DNA from 2 places in the Brenneria uluponensis genome. Region 2 is predicted to be linked to the other one. Evidence: riboswitches for the same ligand, from Rfam matches in the RefSeq annotation. Region 2 holds a riboswitch; the other holds the start of a gene.
What was found. A riboswitch is a leader RNA that binds a small molecule or an ion and turns the genes downstream of it on or off. The one in region 2 is predicted to bind fluoride.

Region 1 (9,450 bases), 1.7 Mb from region 2:
TCATCACTGGCACTTCAACAAGCGGCCCGATGACAGCGGCAAAAGCAGCACCAGAGTTGATGCCATAAACAGCGACGGCTACCGCGATAGCGAGTTCAAAGTTATTACTGGCAGCGGTAAACGAGAGTGTTGCACTCTTTTCATAACTCGCGCCTAAGCGTTTGCACATGAAAAATGAGATGGCAAACATAGCAACAAAGTAGATAAGCAAAGGGATAGCAATACGTACGACATCGAAAGGGAGACTGACAATCAATTTCCCCTTCAGACTGAACATCACCACAATGGTGAACAGCAGCGCAACTAGGGTAATAGGACCGATCTTGGGAACGAAGTGGGCGTGATACCACTCTTTTGAAACAAAGCGCAGCATGATCACTCGGGTCAGTACGCCGGCAATACAGGGGATGCCCAGATAGATAAACACACTCTTGGCAATTTGCGCGATGGAGATATCAACAATTGAACCAGACAATCCGAGGAACGGCGGCAGTATGGTAATAAATAGCCAGGCATAGGCGCTGAAAAACAGCACCTGAAATATCGAGTTGAAAGCCACCAGACCCGCCGCATATTCCGTTGAGCCTTTCGCCAGTTCATTCCAGACAATCACCATGGCGATACAGCGCGCCAGACCGATCATGATAAGCCCAACCATGTATTCCGGTTTGTCATGCAGGAAAATCACGGCTAATGCGAACATGAGTGCCGGACCGATGATCCAGTTTTGGATCAGCGACAGGGTTAACACTTTTCTGTCGCGGAATACGTCTGGCAGCTCTTCATACCGTACCTTGGCAAAAGGGGGATACATCATCAGGATCAGCCCGGCAGCAATCGGAATATTGGTTGTTCCCACCTGAAAGCGGTTAATGAAGTTCTCTACACCAGGGACTAAAAAACCGAGACCCACACCCAGAGCCATTGCAGCAAAAATCCAGACAGTCAGATATCGGTCTAAAAATGAGAGTTTGCGAGTGATGTCACTCATTGAGGATTTTCCTTAATTTGTGGATGATTGTTACTCAATACCAACCGTTAGCGTTTGAATTAATGTGATTGGGTTCCAGGCCGTTCAAGAGGCTGCTGTAATAGCGGTGATGTAGAATGACCGAGCATCAGACGACTATTGATAAGCCATGCCCACGGTTCAATACCCTTCTGGTGTAAATCAGCCCGAAAATTAGCGGCTTCTGTACCGGATGCCCCACTTGAACAGCATATTACCGGGTCAAAAATCTGGATAAGCGCCATGATGGCTTCTCTCTACACAATGATTTGAGCAATTTCATCCATCGCTGTTTTCAGTGCAGTTTTATCGTGTTGCAGCTCATTCAGCGGCAGAGCGAAAAAAGCTTCGATACGGGCACGTAGGATCTTGTAAGCCTGTATGAATGAAGCGTCAATTTCTTCATCAGTACCTGTTGCATGCGCCGGATCTTCAACGCCCCAATGAGTACGCAATACCGGGCCGAGATAAGCCGGGCAGGTTTCATTCGCTGCATTTCCGCAAACACTGATCACGATGTCAGGTATCGCTGGCAGGTTTTCCCATGACTTGCTGTAGTAGCCTTCAGTGGAAATACCTTCGCGCTGTAACAACGCGATTGAGCGAGGATGTACCTGGCCGGTTGGGTTACTGCCGGCACTCATTGCGTGCCAACCTTCTGGAGCCAATTGATTGAAAATCGCTTCGCCCAAAATGGAGCGACAAGAGTTACCAGTGCAGAGGAATAAAACGTTCATCATCAGTCCTTTTGTGTGGATACATTGGGCAATACCGCCGAAGAACAGGAAGTGTCTTTTCTGAATGACGCGCATTCCTCCGGATGGCCGGAGCAACACTCTTCAGTCAGGTAAGCAATAACATCCAGCATCACGGGGATATTAGCCCGGTAACGCTGAAAGCGTCCTTCCTGTTCGACTGTCGTCAATCCGGCATGTGTCAAGGCTTTGAGGTGAAAAGAGAGTTTGTTTGGCGCGAGATCAAGCTCCTGCGCTAAATCACCTGCTACCTGGCCTTTCAGCCCGGTTCTCACCAACAAACGATAAATATCCAATCGAATGCCGGATGCCAGAGATTCAAAAATAATAACTGCGTTTTCTTTGTTCATTGTTTCAATTCTACAAGAATAGTTGAAATGATCAAGTGTTTAAGAAGGCGTAAATGTCACCACATGTCAAAATGGAAAACCAGCTACGAGTCACCATACTCAACTAAAGGATAAATTTTATATAAAAAGCCCACAATGGATCGTTTTACTCAATCATTGACTCAACATACCAGAAGCCGGTAGTCACTCTGCGTCTCAGTATCCTCTATTAGCTTTTTCAATATGCTGGCCAAGCTACGGGGGAAATGCCTTGGATCGGAGTTGTTGACATATTTCAGTGTGTTGGCATAGATACTCTGGTACCACACGCCATCCCACCCTAGGTTATGTGGCTGTTTATGGGCCAATTTTGTGGGGTAAGTCCGGGGTATAATCGGTGCCACTCTATTCTTCTGTTTTATGACAAAATGGCACGGTGTTGTAGTGTGGTAATGGAAAGGTAATGTGTTGATAATTAAGTTGAAAAATGAATTTCTTATAGAATGGGTAGTGATACCGGCACATCATGTATGCGTATAATGGTTTATTATGGTCAAAAAAAAAGCATATAATAACCCCGCCGAATAAGAAAACTTAAGGGGCTATCATGATTGAGATAGAACTCAATAACTGGAAAAGCTTCATCGAAGCGATGTTACGTAAGTAACAATTGGTCTATTCATATTAGTATAATTTTTGTTTGTGTCATTACCGACCAGGAACAAAGTTTGAGCAATCTAAAGCAGTAACGTCGACGTTGCTGCTTTTTTGTGTCTGAGATAGTGAACATTTAATTTATTAATTAACTGATTTTTAAATATTAATTTTCGTCACGGCACTTCGGATAACCTAAGACGGCATTATTCTCTTCTTTAGAATTTACTTCCTTTTTTGTGATCTACTTCGCGATTTTTTTTGATGCCCGTTGGAAATGGTTATGTCTGGTCCAGAGCATAAATGAGGAAAACCAAGTAAATAAAAGAGGCTATTATTCTCATTCTGTTTGAAATGTCAGCAATCCATCGGTTTGTCGGATCGATTTCCCCTCATCCAAGGGCATAACGGGCCGCGGCGGTGGCATGTAGTAAGGTGGTATCGAATAAAGGCACCTGGGCATCGTCTGCATTAATTAGCAACGGTATCTCTGTACAGCCCAGAATGATCCCTTCAGCGCCTTGCTGTTCCAATCGTTGGATGATTTTCCGGAATTGTTGGCGCGAAGCATCAAGCGTTTTTCCCAGACACAGCTCCTGAAAGATAATGTTATTAATGATTTCTCTTTCCTGCTGGTCAGGGGTAAGGACGGTGATGCCATATAGATCTGTCAAGCGTTGACGATAAAAGTCCTGTTCCATGGTATAGCGCGTGCCCAGCAGCGCCACCTTGGTGATACTTTGTTGCTGGATGCTGATGGCCGTGGCGTCGGCGATATGAATCAATGGCAGCTCACAGGCGCTTTCTACCTGGTTCGCAACCTTGTGCATTGTATTTGTGCAAATCACAATGGCTTCAGCGCCCGCTTTTTTTAATCCACATGCGGCTTCTGACAAAACATGGGCTGCTGTCTCCCAGTCTTCTTGCGATTGCAGTTGTTCGATGTCATAGAAATCGACACTGTGCAGTAGTAGTCGGGCTGAATGCAGACCACCCAGTTCGTTTTTTACATATTCATTGATAATCCGGTAATAAGGGATTGTGGATTCCCAGCTCATCCCTCCGAGTAATCCCAGCATTTTTTGCATGTAAAGTCTCCTCCGACTTGGATACTGAAAAAAGTGATGAATCAAGAATAACGTATCAGAGAAAAGAGGGAAAAGTCCTGAAAGTGGTGAATTAATGCTTTTTGCTCATTTTTTTATCGTGTTTTATCACTTTTTATCTATCTTTGACTGGACAAATGGTCCATCTATTGCTGTACTGTACGCGACACAGATTTTGTGTCTTTCATTCATGTTAAAGGTAAGTTTGATGTCTAAGATTAAAGGTAGCGTTAAGTGGTTTAATGAATCCAAAGGATTCGGTTTCATTACTCCGGAAGATGGTAGCAAAGACGTATTTGTACATTTCTCTGCCATCCAGAGTAATGGTTTTAAAACTCTTGCTGAAGGTCAGCGTGTAGAGTTTGAAATCACTAGCGGTGCTAAAGGTCCTTCTGCTGCTAACGTTATCGCTATTTAATTATACCGGTTTCTTAAAAAACCCGCCCAAAGGCGGGTTTTTATTTTGTGGCACATCACTTGATCTAGTGTGCGGTAAGTCCGGTTACCAAAGCAAATGCCAGCGATGTCATTAACAATGAACCGACCAGATTTAACAGTAGATTCAACCCGGCAGCAAGCCACTCTCCGCCTTGCAATAGTGTGACGACCTCAAAAGAGAATGTAGAGAACGTCGTCAAGCCCCCACATAAACCTGTCGTAATGAGTAGTTTCCAGTGCGGATCAAGATCGGGTTGGCGAATAAAATAGCCCATTGCTGCACCGATAATAAAAGCCCCAGCCATATTAGCCAAAAAAGTCCCTATTGGTATCTGAGGGGAAATGCTGTTAAAACGTAGGCTCAGCAGCCAGCGTAAGACGCTTCCTATCCCGCCACCAATAAAAACAGCAAATAAAGTACTATACATGGTCACCTTTTTGTTTAAAGGAAAGTCAGAATGATCTCGAAAAGAAGAGTATAACGCTACGACCCCTTTTCGAGGAGCTCGTAGACATCATTAGCCGGAAGGCGGTTATGGAGGAATGTCATCTCCGTTACTGGTATAAAAGTTTACCTTTTTGTCTCGCATTTTTGTAGAGAGTGTTGCCATGAAATGGCATGCAATGCGGTGTAATGTGTTAACACATATTAAGGAGCCTGATGATGAAAGTTTCACTCGGCCAGTTTGCCGTACAGCGTACATGGCAAGACAATGCTATTACCTGTATAGCATTAATGAAGAGGGCAGCGGCGGCGGGAGCCGATTTATTAGTGTTACCAGAAGCTGTTCATGCCAGGGATAATAATAATGCTGAATGGGGGATGGACGCCGCTCAGCCTATTAATGGTCCTTTTGTCAGTCAATTGCTGGAAGCCAGTCAATCGATTGATATCTCAGTTATTTTTACTATTCATACCCCCGTTCATAATGAGTTTGTGCACAATACTCTATTGGTGCTTCGTCAGGGTGAAGTGTTGGCTTTCTACCATAAACTGCACCTTTATGATGCTTTTTCTTCCCAGGAATCAACGCGAGTGATACCAGGTGAGTCAATACCGGCCATTATTGAAATAGCAGGAATAAAAGTGGGATTGATGGTGTGCTACGACGTCCGTTTCCCCGACCTGGCGCGACAGTTGGCCATGAATGGCGCGGAGGTATTGGTATTACCCTCCGCCTGGGTTAAAGGGCCGCAGAAGGAAGCGCACTGGGAGTTGTTAACCAGAACGCGAGCGTTGGAAAATACCTGCTATATGGTCGGAGTCGGTGAATGTGGGGAAAAGAATATTGGCAACAGTCTGGTTGTTGACCCGTTGGGTGTTGTGATTGCCCAGGCGGCAGAAGCTCCTGACCTTATCTTTGCAGATATTAATTTTGAGCGTATTCAACATGTTCGCCATCAGTTACCTGTCTTGCGTCACAACCGATTCAAGGCTCCTGTATTACGGTAATCTGAACTCTACTCGTAAAGCAGATCATCAGTAACCATGCTCTTGGCTGGCATGGTCTTACTTTGTTACATATAGCCTTTGTGTTGTTAAGGGCTTTCTTTTAAAAAGAGTGATAAGAAACATGCTGGTTCCCAGCGTATATAATCAGGTAGGTAGGTATGGAAGGTATCAGTATTGCCAAACTTTTAGTGATCGGCGTGCTTGTTGTTTTGCTATTTGGAACCAATAAATTACGCAGCCTGGGCGGAGATCTTGGCGCGGCAATCAAGGGTTTCAAAAAAGCGATGAGTGATGAGCAACCAGCGAATAATGCTAGCTCAGATGAACCCGTTGCACTTAACGATACGACTCATCACAAAGAGTAAGGTCCCACAAAGAGCAAGCTCCTGAGACGGTTAAAAACCAATAGCGGACGGCATGTGACCGCCCGCGTTTTTTCGCATCAGGAAAATGTAACCGCGCATTACGACGATTTTCCCAGAAGTAAATCATTTTACCTCGACGCCTTTTGCCTGTAGGTCGGCATGGTAGGACGAGCGTACAAATGGACCACAAGCGGCGTGGGTGAATCCCATGGCCATTGCTTCCGTTTTCATTTCTTCAAATTCTTCCGGATGGACATAACGCTGTACCGGCAAGTGGTGGCGACTTGGCTGTAGGTACTGACCTAATGTCAACATTGTGACGCCGTGACGTCGCAGATCGCGCATCACGTCCAGAATTTCTTCATTGGTTTCACCCAATCCCACCATCAACCCCGACTTGGTTGGAATCTCCGGATGTACAGCCTTAAAGTTTTCCAGCAGTTTGAGGGACCATTCATAGTTTGCCCCTGGTCGAACTTGGCGATACAGACGCGGTATGTTTTCCAGATTATGGTTAAATACGTCTGGCGGTGTCACGGTCAGAATATCCAGTGCCCGGTCCATGCGTCCCCGGAAGTCAGGCACTAGTGTTTCAATTTTAATCTGTGGGCTTTTACGGCGAATAGCGCTGATACAGTCGGCAAAATGCTGAGCCCCGCCATCACGCAGATCGTCTCGATCGACAGAGGTGATGACGACGTAGCGTAATCCCATATCGTGGATGGTTTGAGCCAGTTTTTCTGGCTCATTGTTGTCTGGGGCGATTGGACGTCCATGGGCAACATCACAGAATGGGCAACGACGGGTACAAATGGCACCCAGGATCATAAATGTTGCCGTACCATGATTAAAACACTCTGCCAGATTAGGGCAGGATGCTTCTTCACATACCGAGTGCAGCCCGTTGCGGCGCATTGCGTCTTTGATACCTTGAATCCGGCTGGAATCCGCAGGCAATTTGATTTTCATCCATTCTGGTTTCCGTAGCATTTCCTGACGTTCGGTCGCTACTGTTTTCACCGGAATTAAGGCCATTTTATCTGCGTCGCGGTATTTTACGCCACGTTCGATCTGAATCGGTTTACTCATATTTGCGTAAGTTCCAGTTCTGAATCGCTATCATGAATTTATGGTTAGAATTCATGGGATCATCTTAATGATTAAACTTTTTTTTAAAAATATCACAAAATTATATCATCTTTGCCATAGGCAAGCAGCTTTTGCACAATCAAAATGAACAAAAAGTGTAAATAAAATGTGAATTCATCAGCATAAAAATACCAATAGCTTTATGGAGAATCGCTGAAGGGACGAGGCTGAGGTTCACCCTGATGTTCCCAGTCCCAGATAATTTGCTCATGTTCTTTATAGCCCAGAAGGCGCATAAAAGATGACGTTAGTACCGGAGCAACATCATCCAGCGTTACGCCAGTGACCAGCTCGCTGAGTTGAGTCATTCTCATACCGGCATAACCGCATGGATTAATGCGTAGGAAAGGAGACAGATCCATCGCAATATTCAGTGCCAATCCATGTAAGGAGCAGCCTTTGCGGATGCGTAGCCCCAGCGAGCAGATCTTACGCTCATCGACATAAACACCCGGAGCATCTGGTCGGGCATGTGCATCAATGTGAAAGTGCGATAGCGTTTGTACTACGGTTTCTTCAATAGCGGTAACCAACTGCCGTACACCCAGTTTTTGGCGCTTGAGATCGATCAGTACATACATCACTTGTTGGCCGGGCCCATGATAAGTAACCTGACCGCCTCTATCGCTTTGTATCACCGGAATATCACCAGGCATTAAGACATGTTCGGCCTTTCCTGCCTGACCTTGGGTAAATACCGGGAGATGCTGAACGAGCCAGAGTTCATCAAAGGTCGTGTCGTACCGATGTTCAGTGAAGTTATGCATAGCCAGTGAAACTGGCTCATAAGGAAGCACGCCCAGATGGCGAATGATTATCTTATCCTGTTGCAAGCGTGTCATCTTCAGGTTAAGGAGGAATGTGTCAATTATAACGACGTGATGCAGTAGCGAATAGCAGAGATTTCCACACTTGCTTTTCTTGGTGTGAGAAGGATAACCGTCTAAATGATGAGCTGGTTTCAGAGAACCATGCGCACGATGTCAATTTTCCCCAGTTCTTCATATAGCGTTTCAACCTGCTCAATATGAGTCGCGGTGATAGTGATAGAAATCGAGTGATAGTTTCCTTTGGCGCTGGGTTTGATTTGCGGTGTATAGTCACCAGGCGCATGGCGTTGTACAACTTCAACTACCAGATCTACCAGTTCTGGTTTTGCCAATCCCATCACTTTGTAGGTAAAAGGGCAGGGGAACTCGAGCAATTCGTTGAGTTTGGTTTTCATGAAAACTCCAGAGTAGTATGCATAGAGATACAGTACATGGATAGTCAGTATAACTCCCGCCTGAGCGGGAGTATATTTGTCATGCCATGGGGAGACGTATCTCCTGAACGATCAAAATTAACTGAACCAGTGATGGAACATCAGTTTTATGTAATCGATCATCCGGCTAAATACCCCGCCTTCTTTAACTTCGTTCATCACGACCAGCGGACGCTGATCAATGGTTTTGCCATCCAGTTGGAAATTGATGGTACCCACAACCTGATTTTTACTTAATGGGGCGTGCAGTTCGGTATTGTTCAGGATGTAGCTGGCCTTAAGATCTTTCATGCGTCCGCGTGGAATGGTGATGTAAACATCTTTTGCCACGCCGAGTGATACGCGGTCGCTGTCACCAAACCATACGGGTTCGGAAGCGAATTCTTTATCCGCTTTCAGCGGGGAAACAGTTTCAAAAAAACGAAATCCCCAGGTGAGTAGCTTTTTGCTTTCTGTTTCACGGCCTTTAAATGTATGTCCACCGAGTACCACTGAAATCAGACGCATCGGCCCTTCGGTGGCGGATGCTACCAGATTATAGCCGGCGGATGCGGTATGCCCGGTTTTAATGCCATCTACATTAAGACTGGTATCCCATAACAAGCCATTACGGTTGACCTGGCGAATGTTATTGAAAGTGAACTCTTTCTCTTTATAGGTGGCATATTCATTCGGTACATCTCGGATCAATGCCTGACCAATTAACGCCATATCACGTGCAGAACTGTACTGTCCTTCCGCATCCAGACCATGCACGGTCTCAAAATGGGTGTTTTTCAGCCCCAGTTCTTTAACATAACCATTCATCAGATTGATGAACGCATCCTGGCTTCCAGCAACATAATCCGCCATGGCGACACAGGCATCATTGCCAGACTGTAGAATGATACCTTTGTTTAACATGTACACCGGCACATGATCACCTGGC
Region 2 (9,450 bases):
GCTATATTGTAAATTCGCAATCACTAATGTATGGAGAGCAATGATGAGTAAACAAGTAATTGATATTGGTATTTCTGAGTCAGCCCGGTTGGATATTGCCGAAGGATTGTCTCGGCTCTTGGCAGACAGTTATACCTTGTATATTAAAACGCACTACTACCATTGGAATGTTACCGGGCCAATGTTTAATAGCTTGCACTTAATGTTTGAAAATCAATACAACGAATTAGCTCTGGCGGTAGATCAAATCGCGGAACGAATTCGTTCATTGGGTTGTTTTGCTCCAGGGACATACCATGAATTTTCACGCTTGACGGTGATGCCGGAAGATCATGATGTTCCTGCGGCCACGGTCATGATTGCAAATCTTGTCATGGGCCAGGAAGCTGTTGTTAAAACAGCTCGTTCCTTATTTCCTATAGTCGATGCCGCCAATGATGAGGCGACTGCTGATTTGTTGACACAGCGGATCCAATTACACGAGAAAACGGCCTGGATGCTACGTAGCTTGCTTGAGTGATTGTTCACTGGTGTTCACATTTACGAGGAAAGCAGAATGAGCTGTGATACCGGAATAAAAGCCAGAAAACCCTTAAAGAAAGAATTAACTATTTCTCATCAATATGAACAATCGGAGAAGAAGCCTATGAGTTCAAGCATGGTTCGACAAGAAATGCCTTCATTTACCCTGGAGGCATATGATGCAAAATCAGGGCATTTTATTTCAGTATCAAGCGATGCCTATAAAGGCAAATGGGCGGTGATCTGTTTTTATCCGGCAGATTTTACGTTTGTTTGTCCGACAGAAATTGCGGCTATGAATGCTAAATACGATGAATTTCAAAAGCTCGGAGTTGAGATTTTGGCAATCTCTGTCGACTCGAAGTTTTCGCATAAACGATTTGTCGAAACAGAACCCCTGCTGGCTGGATTGCAATTAACCATTGGCGCCGATACCACCAAGGCGGTGAGCGAAATGTTCGGTGTCTTAGTGGAGGAAGAAGGAGTAGCTCTACGAGGTCGATTCCTGTTTAATCCGGATGGCATCTGTGTGGCACAAGAAGTACAAGCAGATTCAGTCGGTCGAAATGTGAATGAATTTTTACGACAGGTTGAGGCTTGGCAATATGCAACCAAGACAGGGGAAGTTTGCCCTGCTGGTTGGCGGCCAGGGAAAAAGACTCTGCCGGTAAATACTGATGCCGAGCAAATGACAGGCCGAGTAGGTGATTACATCACTATCGAAGAGATACTGAGTTGATTATTGATGTTAAAATAAAACTCCAGCTTTTACTTTGAGTTCAATATTGCTGAGCCACCATCTATAGATAGTGGCTCTGTAACCAGTAGGAAGCGAGATAGCAAGTTATCAATAAATAATCAGTTGGCTGGCAAGCATGTTGTTCGAGTACTTATAATTGAGTTCGAAGCCATTGTCCGTATTCAAAAATGACGGCATTACTCGGGTTGAATTTTGGGAACCTATCTTTAATTAACAACCACTCCTCACCTTGGCAGGATGGATTACTTTGGCATGGTGGGTCGCAATTCGATCAGTATTGACAAATACTATAAGTCAACAGGAGAGCTGCCACATGCTGAATGGCATGGCAAGAGCCTTGGCATTGCAGCTAGAACAACCACAAATGAGTCAGTTGATGTTCGAGGAGCGTTTAGGACTGTTGCTGGATGTAGAAATCAGCTCACGTGATACAAGGTGGATTGACCGATTACTACAAGCGGCTCGATTACGCCAAGGAGGCGCTTACCTTGAGGAGATCCCCTTCCGCCGATATGAGTATTGGATTGCAAATGTTAGTAACGTGTCGGAGGAACGCCAAACATCTGGCGAAAAGCGAAGGTAAAAGACGCAATGCCGGAGTAACCAAGATCCAGGGCCACCTGGGTAACACTGCGATTATTTTTCAGTATGATGACGGATTCCAATAACCTCATTTTCTTTTTCCACTCGCTGAATGAAATACCCGTTTCTTTTTTAAAACGACGCGAAAAAGTGCGTATCGACATACTGGTTTTCTCTGCCCACTCTTCAATGCTATGAGCCATACCCGGATTTGCCTGTATCTCTCTACAGACATGCATAAATGTAGGGGAACGTGGCCAGGATAACGAAAACCCGGCATCCGGCAGTTGTAAAAGAAGATTAACCAATACCGTTACCAGCATGCCATCGTGCTGATCTTCATCATAAAGAACGGGAGTGTTTTCCGTGGCGTAATGAATGAATTCCCTAACAAAATGACTGATTATCACTACGTTACAGTAACTGTTGTTAATATTGATGAAATCAGGTTCAAGATATAAACACTCGAGTAGCACATCACTCATAGCCCATATACGGTGCGGCGTATTGGCGGGAATCCATATGCCATGGAATACCGGCACAATAAGCGTTTTGCCATCAATCTCCACCCGCATACTGCCTTCACGCGCATAGAGAAACTCAATAAACGCATGTTGATGTCGCACGATATATATCTTTTTTTTCAGCGGGTAGGTTCGAAAATAGACCGGACGCGGCAAGTCACTCACTTCTTCAGGGACAGAAACCGGTAAATACAGCTCATATGGCTTCTTTGCCAGCCCGGTGTAATGATACGGCATAAAGTTGTCCTCTAATCGATAGATAACGGCGTTATATAATAACATAAGACATCATATTTTGAGTGATAATCATGCTGAGTTCAGCATCTTGTCGCAATGAGTAAACGGGATATCTGCCCTTAAATTCACATAGTGTTTTTAATAATGGTTATTGGGATGGCATCGTTTTTTTGAACTATCCGATCCCAATTTACCAACCCATTAATTACATCTGGGGAGATCAGACGTTTCTATGTCATCGCTGACTTTATGATGGCAGAAACAGATGAAGCGTCTATGCATGCAAAATAGCAATACCGATAACAATGCCGCAAAGCGTTAAAAACAGAATCCGGATGGCAATAGACAACCTGGACAAACGTCAATTCCAGCCAGGTATTTTAATCCGCTAGTGCAACAGGAGAATTGTCGTGAACATTAATTTTTTCGTCACCTGCATCGGTGATGCGCTCAAATCACGTATGGCACGCGATTCCGTGCTACTGCTGGAACAGCTTGGCTGTACAGTCAACTTTCCGGAAAAACAGGGATGCTGCGGACAACCCTCCATCAACAGCGGCTACATCCAGGATTCTATTCCCGGGATGAAAAATCTCATTGCCGCGCTGGAAGAAAACAACGATCCGATTATTTCGCCAGCGGGTTCCTGTACCTACGCCATCAAGAGCTATTCTACCTATCTGACGGCGGAACCCGAGTGGATGCGCCGCGCCGAAGCTGTCGCCAACCGTATGCACGATCTCACGTCATTTATTGTCAATCATCTGGGGGTAACCGATGTGGGCGCCCGGTTACCCGGCAAAGCGGTCTATCACCCCTCCTGTAGCCTGTTCCGTAAAATGGGCGTTCGCGAAGAGCCGCTCACACTGCTTAGCCATATCAGAGGCCTGGAACTGTTACCGTTTCAAGGCCAGGAAACCTGTTGCGGATTCGGTGGCACTTTTTCGGTCAAAATGGCGGAGATCTCCGGCGAAATGGTCAAAGAGAAGGTCAGCCATATGATGGCCGTTCAACCGGATTATCTGATTAGCGCCGACGTGAGTTGCCTGATCAACATTGGTGGGCGCATACAGCGCGAAGGTCATCCCGTCAAAGTGATGCACATCTCCGAAGCACTGATGAGTCGATAAGGAATTGATATGTATCTGAAAACCAGCGACGTAAAATTCAAGGATCGCATCCGTATCCAGATTGAAGACCCTATCATGCGCAAGGCCGTCGCCAACGCGCAGGAGCGTATCGGCACCAATCGACAGAAAATGGTGGATGAATTGGGTCATTGGGAAGCGTGGCGTGACTATGCCGGGCAAATCCGCGACCATGTGCTCAGTAATCTGGATGCCTATCTCTACCAATTATCGGAACAGGTCATCGCCAACGGGGGCCATGTCTGCTTCGCAAAAACCAAAGAAGAGGCCACCCAGTACATCCTACAGGTTGTTCAATCTAAAAATGCCAGCAAGGTGGTGAAATCCAAATCAATGGTTACCGAAGAGATCGGTATCAACCACGTATTGCAGGAAGCCGGCATCAACGTCATTGAAACCGACCTTGGCGAGTATATTTTACAGTTGGACCAGGATCCGCCTTCACATGTGGTAGTGCCCGCCATCCATAAGGATCGTTATCAGATTCGCCAGGTGTTGCATGAAAAACTCGGCTATGACGGCCCGGAAACGCCAGAGGCAATGACCCTGTTTATCCGCCAGAAAATTCGCCAGGATTTTCTCAGCGCCGAGGTTGGTATCACCGGTTGTAACTTTGCCGTGGCGGAAACCGGCTCGGTTTGCCTGGTCAGCAATGAGGGTAACGCCAGATTGTGCACCACCTTGCCCAAAACCCATATCGCGGTGATGGGCATGGAGCGTATCGCACCAACGTTTGAAGAAGTGGACGTACTGATCACTTTGCTGGCACGCAGCGCGGTAGGGGCGCGTTTAACCGGCTATAACACCTGGCTGACCGGTCCACGCCAGGCGAACCATGTTGATGGTCCGGAAGCGTTTCACTTGGTGATTGTCGACAACGGTCGCTCACAGGTACTCGGTTCATCGTTTCGCGATATTTTGCGCTGTATTCGCTGCGGGGCCTGTATGAATACTTGTCCGGCCTACCGCCATATCGGCGGTCATGGTTACGGATCGATCTATCCCGGACCAATTGGCGCTGTGCTTTCTCCACTGTTAGGTGGCTATCAGGATTTCAAAGATCTGCCTTACGCCTGCTCATTGTGTACCGCCTGCGACTCGGTATGTCCGGTGCGGATTCCGCTCTCAAAACTGATCCTCAAACACCGGCGCATCATGGCGGAAAGTGGCATGACATCCAGGGCCGAGCAGAGAGCGACCAAAATGTTCACTTACGTCAATAGTCATCCAGCGCTGTGGAAAGTCGGTATGGTTGCTGGCGCACGTGCGGCAAGCTGGTTCATTAAAGGCGGTAAAGCGCCGATCGACATCGGTGCCATCGGAGAGTGGACCGAAGCACGGGATCTACCGGAAGCCGACGGTGAAAGCTTTCGCAGCTGGTTCAAAAAACATCAGGCGCAGGGGAATAAATAATGGAAAACCGTGATGCATTTCTGGCCGGGATCGCTCAACAACTTGGGCGCGACGTTCGTCATACACCAGAACCGCTCCCAACGCTGATGAACAATTATGCCCGCACACGGCTAACGGAACTGAGCATCCAACAGCGATATGAGGCGTTTATCGACATTGCCTCCAATGTCATGCTGACGCACTGTGAACTGACGTCTGAAGCGGATGCAGCGCAGGCGGCATTACAACTGTGTGACCGATATGGACATGCTCCGGTGATCGTAAGTGGTGATTCCCGGCTGGTCGCTCTGGGCATTACCCCATGGCTACAGCGTGAATGTCAGGCGGCAGTCTGGTCATCAATCGACAGTAATGCGCCTATCCGCCAGGCCGAACAAGCCAAAATTGGTGTGGTCTACGCCGAGTACGGCCTGACTGAGTCGGGTGGTGTAGTACTGTTCTCGACAGCGGAGCAAGGCTGTGCGATCAGTTTACTACCCGAGTCCTCGATCTTTGTGCTGCGCAAGAGCACTATCCTGCCACGCGTCGCCCAATTGGCACAGCGCCTGCATCAGATGGCGCAGCAAGGTGAGCGTATGCCTTCTTGCATCAATCTCATCAGTGGGCCCAGCTCCACGGCAGATATTGAGCTGATCAAAGTGGTCGGGGTGCATGGTCCGGTCAATGCCGCTTATTTGATCATAGAAGATTGCTGATACGGGCGACGGCACACCGCGCAAATGAAGGCGCTTTGCTCGTGTGGCCAGTGACTTCGGGTGATCGCCAAAACAGTGATCACCCTGAGTCAATACGTAACACTTCCATACAGTCTGTCGGTTGTGAAGATATAATGTGTGGTCTATATTCATATCTATACAAGGTAATGGCGTACTACCTTCCCCAACCGCTATAGAATATAGCTGATGACGCCTGGCTTACGTTTCCTTAATCAAGGAGGAGTATCGTATGTCAGGCTGTTTTCCTCGACATCTGTTTCTCTTCTGCACTATTTCAGGGGAGATTATGTGTTACATGACTGATTATAAAAATTCTGATACCGACATAATTGGCTGCGCCTGGCCAAGAGCCTGTGACATTTCATATTCCTCCGCTCATGGAGGTAAAACTTATTGGTCCCGATACTACCTGTCTGTCAGCGTCAATGAGCCGGGAAAAAACCGTCTTCCGGGATTCACTCAATAACGTCAGCAACAAGAGAGACTGCCATGAACATCTATAAACACGCATTGGTTTTAATCCATGATGAGATAGACGGCGCCATTTTATTAAGGCACGCGGCAAAGATTTCAGATAATGGCAATATGAAAATCACACTTGGACATATTAGTTTCAATTACCTTGCCATGAATTATATTTCTGACTCTCGTACGGAGGGTGTGCAATCAAGAGAAGTAATAGAAGCCAAGTCAATGTTTAGTAAAGTCGTTACGGCTGTTCCTGAAAATGTCGATACGGTCGTACTCGTCACATTACGCAGATTCGATGATGTTGAAAAACTTATCCATGAAAAAAATATAGATCTTGTCATCGCGGGTCATACTAATCGATTTTTGGGAATTATCAGTTCCCGTTCCCTTGAATTTATCAATCACCTTGATGTTGATGTGCTTATAAAACATATTAATACTTAATTAGGAGTCATTATGAGCTTCAAAATTGAAAAAATCCTGGCCAGAGAGATTCTGGATTCCCGAGGCAACCCGACCGTTGAAGTAGAGATATATACTCCCTGTGGCGCTTTTGCCAGAGCATCCGTACCATCAGGCGCGAGCACTGGCGAGAGAGAAGCCATAGAGAGACGCGATGGAGACAAAAACCGGTTTGGCGGGAAAGGCGTCAAGAATGCGGTAAACAGCATCACCCATGAAATAAGCGACATGCTTATTGGCCAGGACATACGGGATCAAAAAGCAATTGATAATAAAATGATTGCGCTTGATGGCACAGAAAATAAAAGCAAACTGGGTGCCAATGCCATTCTGGGTGTTTCGCTGGCCGTGGCTCGTTTAACGGCGTCAGTCTATAACATGCCACTTTACCGTTATATCGGGGGAATGAGCGCCAATTTATTACCTGTACCCTGTATGAATATTATCAATGGCGGCGTTCACGCCCGGGGTCAGGGCGCAGATTTCCAGGAGTATATGATTGCGCCAGTAGGCGCGCCTACTTTCCGTGAAGCCATGCGCTGGGGTAGCGAAGTTTATCAAACCTTAAGACAAATTCTCATCAGTAAGGGGTTGAGTGCCGGTGTTGGCGATGAAGGCGGATTTGCGCCTATCGTTTCATCCAATCGACAGCCGCTGGAACTGATTGTCCAGGCAATCGAGCAAGCCGGATATCGTCCTGGGGATGATATCGGAATATGTATGGACCCGGCATCAAGCGAATTCTGTAAAGAGGGTAAATATCATCTCCGCACCGAAAATGTCGCCTTAACATCCCAGGAAATGACAGATTATTATCAGGGGCTGATTAAAAACTTCCCCATCATTCTGCTTGAAGATGGCCTTGCAGAAGATGATTGGGACGGGTGGAAATACCTTAATGACACGATTGGACACCAGGTGGAATTGGTCGGCGATGACCTGTTTGTTACCAACGTAAAATACATACAGCGTGGGATAGATGAACAGTTAGCCAATGCAGCGTTGATAAAACTGAACCAGATTGGCTCATTGAGTGAAACCATCGATGCGGTTCACCTGTGCCATCAACATGGTTGGGGGACATTTATATCGCACCGTAGTGGCGAAACCGTGGATTCCTTTATTGCTGATATGACGGTCGGTTTGATGGCTGGCCATCTTAAAACCGGGGCACCATGTCGTGGTGAACGTATAGAAAAATACAATCAGTTAATGCGAATTGAAGATGAACTTGGCAGTGCGGCAGTCTATGCAGGTAAATCAGCCTTCGTGACGTACTAACCCACTGTTTATCGGCAGAAGGCGCAAACAATAGTAGCCGCCACTGAACATCGTCCGCTATGGACATGTTATATGGACGCTTAATTACTCGCCAACCTTCTGCCGATAATGGATAAACCGTTTAAACCACTTTCCTGCTGTTCAAATCCCGATCCCGCTCACAGCGTGAGTAGTATCTGATGCTCCCCTGACACCACAGTTACCTGTACTGATCCTTCCTCTGCCTCAACTGGGATAGCCACATCATCCAGTGTTGCCTGTGCAATCCCTCGGCACCGGTGCGAATCATTCACAACACGAATAGTATAGTGAGCATCCCCCAGCGTGACGGTTGCCTCAAAACCTGGCCAGTGTGATGGAATACAAGGGCAAAGAATCAACCGATCACCTTCACGATGAATGCCAAGAATGCCCTCGATACCCGCCCGGTACATCCACCCTGCCGAGCCGGTGTACCAGGTCCAGCCACCACGCCCGGTATGGGGGGCAACGGAATAAACATCAGCAGCGATGACATAAGGTTCAACCCGGTATCGGGAAACCTGTTCCGGCGTTGAAGCGTGGTTGATTGGGTTAAGCAATGCAAACAGTTCTGCGGCTTTATCACCTTCCCCCATCTGGGCAAAAGCCAGCACCGCCCACAGCGCGGCATGGGTGTATTGCCCGCCATTTTCGCGAAGACCGGGTGGGTAGCCTTTGATGTAACCAGGATCATGCATAGTGTGATCAAACGGTGGCGTGAACAGCAAAGCCAGTCCCTCTTTTCGCCGAATCAGGTAGTCCTCCATTGAGGCCATGGCCAACGCCGCGCGCTCAGGGATGGCGGCACCGGAAAGTACCGCCCATGACTGCACTATCGAATCAATGACACACTCATCATTGCTATGACTGCCAAGCCAGGTGCCATCATCAAACGTTGCCCGGCGATACCAGGCGCCGTCCCATGCTGTACGCTCAATAGCCTGCCGCACCGACTCGGCATGCTCACGCCAGCGTGAGACGCGCTCTGCTTCCGAAGCATCGGCCAGTGGGGCAAAGATTTCTATTGTGCGGATGAGCAGCCATCCCAGCCAGACACTTTCGCCTTTCCCGCCTTCCCCGACACGATTCATGCCATCGTTCCAATCCCCGCTCCCCATCAGCGGTAAACCATGATTTCCGGTTAACGACAGGCACTGATCCAACCCTCGAGCACAGTGCTCAAACAGAGACGCTGACTCAGCGCACGGCATGGGTTGGAAGAAGATATCATGCTCATCCGGGGCAACCGGCGGCCCATCCAGAAAGCAGATGGACTCGGCCAGAACACTGTAATCCTGACTGACCTGCACATA

Region 1: another riboswitch for fluoride. It lies ahead of crcB (fluoride efflux transporter CrcB); the one in region 2 lies ahead of RS889_RS08385 (adenine nucleotide alpha hydrolase family protein).

Annotation. Positions count from the first base shown of each region.
Region 1 covers NZ_CP135917.1:3,510,998-3,520,447, reverse strand. Annotated here, with positions in the region: gene arsB (ACR3 family arsenite efflux transporter) at 1-991, opposite strand, end outside; gene RS889_RS16450 (hypothetical protein) at 1,051-1,254, opposite strand; gene RS889_RS16445 (arsenate reductase ArsC) at 1,267-1,746, opposite strand; gene RS889_RS16440 (ArsR/SmtB family transcription factor) at 1,749-2,114, opposite strand; gene ypfM (protein YpfM) at 2,701-2,760, shown strand; gene RS889_RS16435 (aspartate/glutamate racemase family protein) at 3,140-3,835, opposite strand; gene cspE (transcription antiterminator/RNA stability regulator CspE) at 4,062-4,271, shown strand; gene crcB (fluoride efflux transporter CrcB) at 4,336-4,719, opposite strand; fluoride riboswitch at 4,794-4,854, opposite strand; gene RS889_RS16420 (deaminated glutathione amidase) at 4,956-5,744, shown strand; gene tatA (Sec-independent protein translocase subunit TatA) at 5,903-6,109, shown strand; gene lipA (lipoyl synthase) at 6,233-7,198, opposite strand; gene lipB (lipoyl(octanoyl) transferase LipB) at 7,399-8,100, opposite strand; gene ybeD (DUF493 family protein YbeD) at 8,220-8,483, opposite strand; gene dacA (D-alanyl-D-alanine carboxypeptidase DacA) at 8,601-9,450, opposite strand, start outside.
Region 2 covers NZ_CP135917.1:1,836,121-1,845,570, reverse strand. Annotated here, with positions in the region: gene RS889_RS08415 (Dps family protein) at 41-520, shown strand; gene RS889_RS08410 (peroxiredoxin) at 557-1,261, shown strand; gene RS889_RS23780 (ATP-binding protein) at 1,596-1,865, shown strand; gene RS889_RS08405 (helix-turn-helix domain-containing protein) at 1,816-2,625, opposite strand; gene RS889_RS08400 ((Fe-S)-binding protein) at 3,036-3,755, shown strand; gene RS889_RS08395 (LutB/LldF family L-lactate oxidation iron-sulfur protein) at 3,765-5,186, shown strand; gene RS889_RS08390 (LutC/YkgG family protein) at 5,186-5,881, shown strand; fluoride riboswitch at 6,036-6,105, shown strand; gene RS889_RS08385 (adenine nucleotide alpha hydrolase family protein) at 6,392-6,817, shown strand; gene eno (phosphopyruvate hydratase) at 6,830-8,116, shown strand; gene RS889_RS08375 (glycoside hydrolase family 94 protein) at 8,275-9,450, opposite strand, start outside.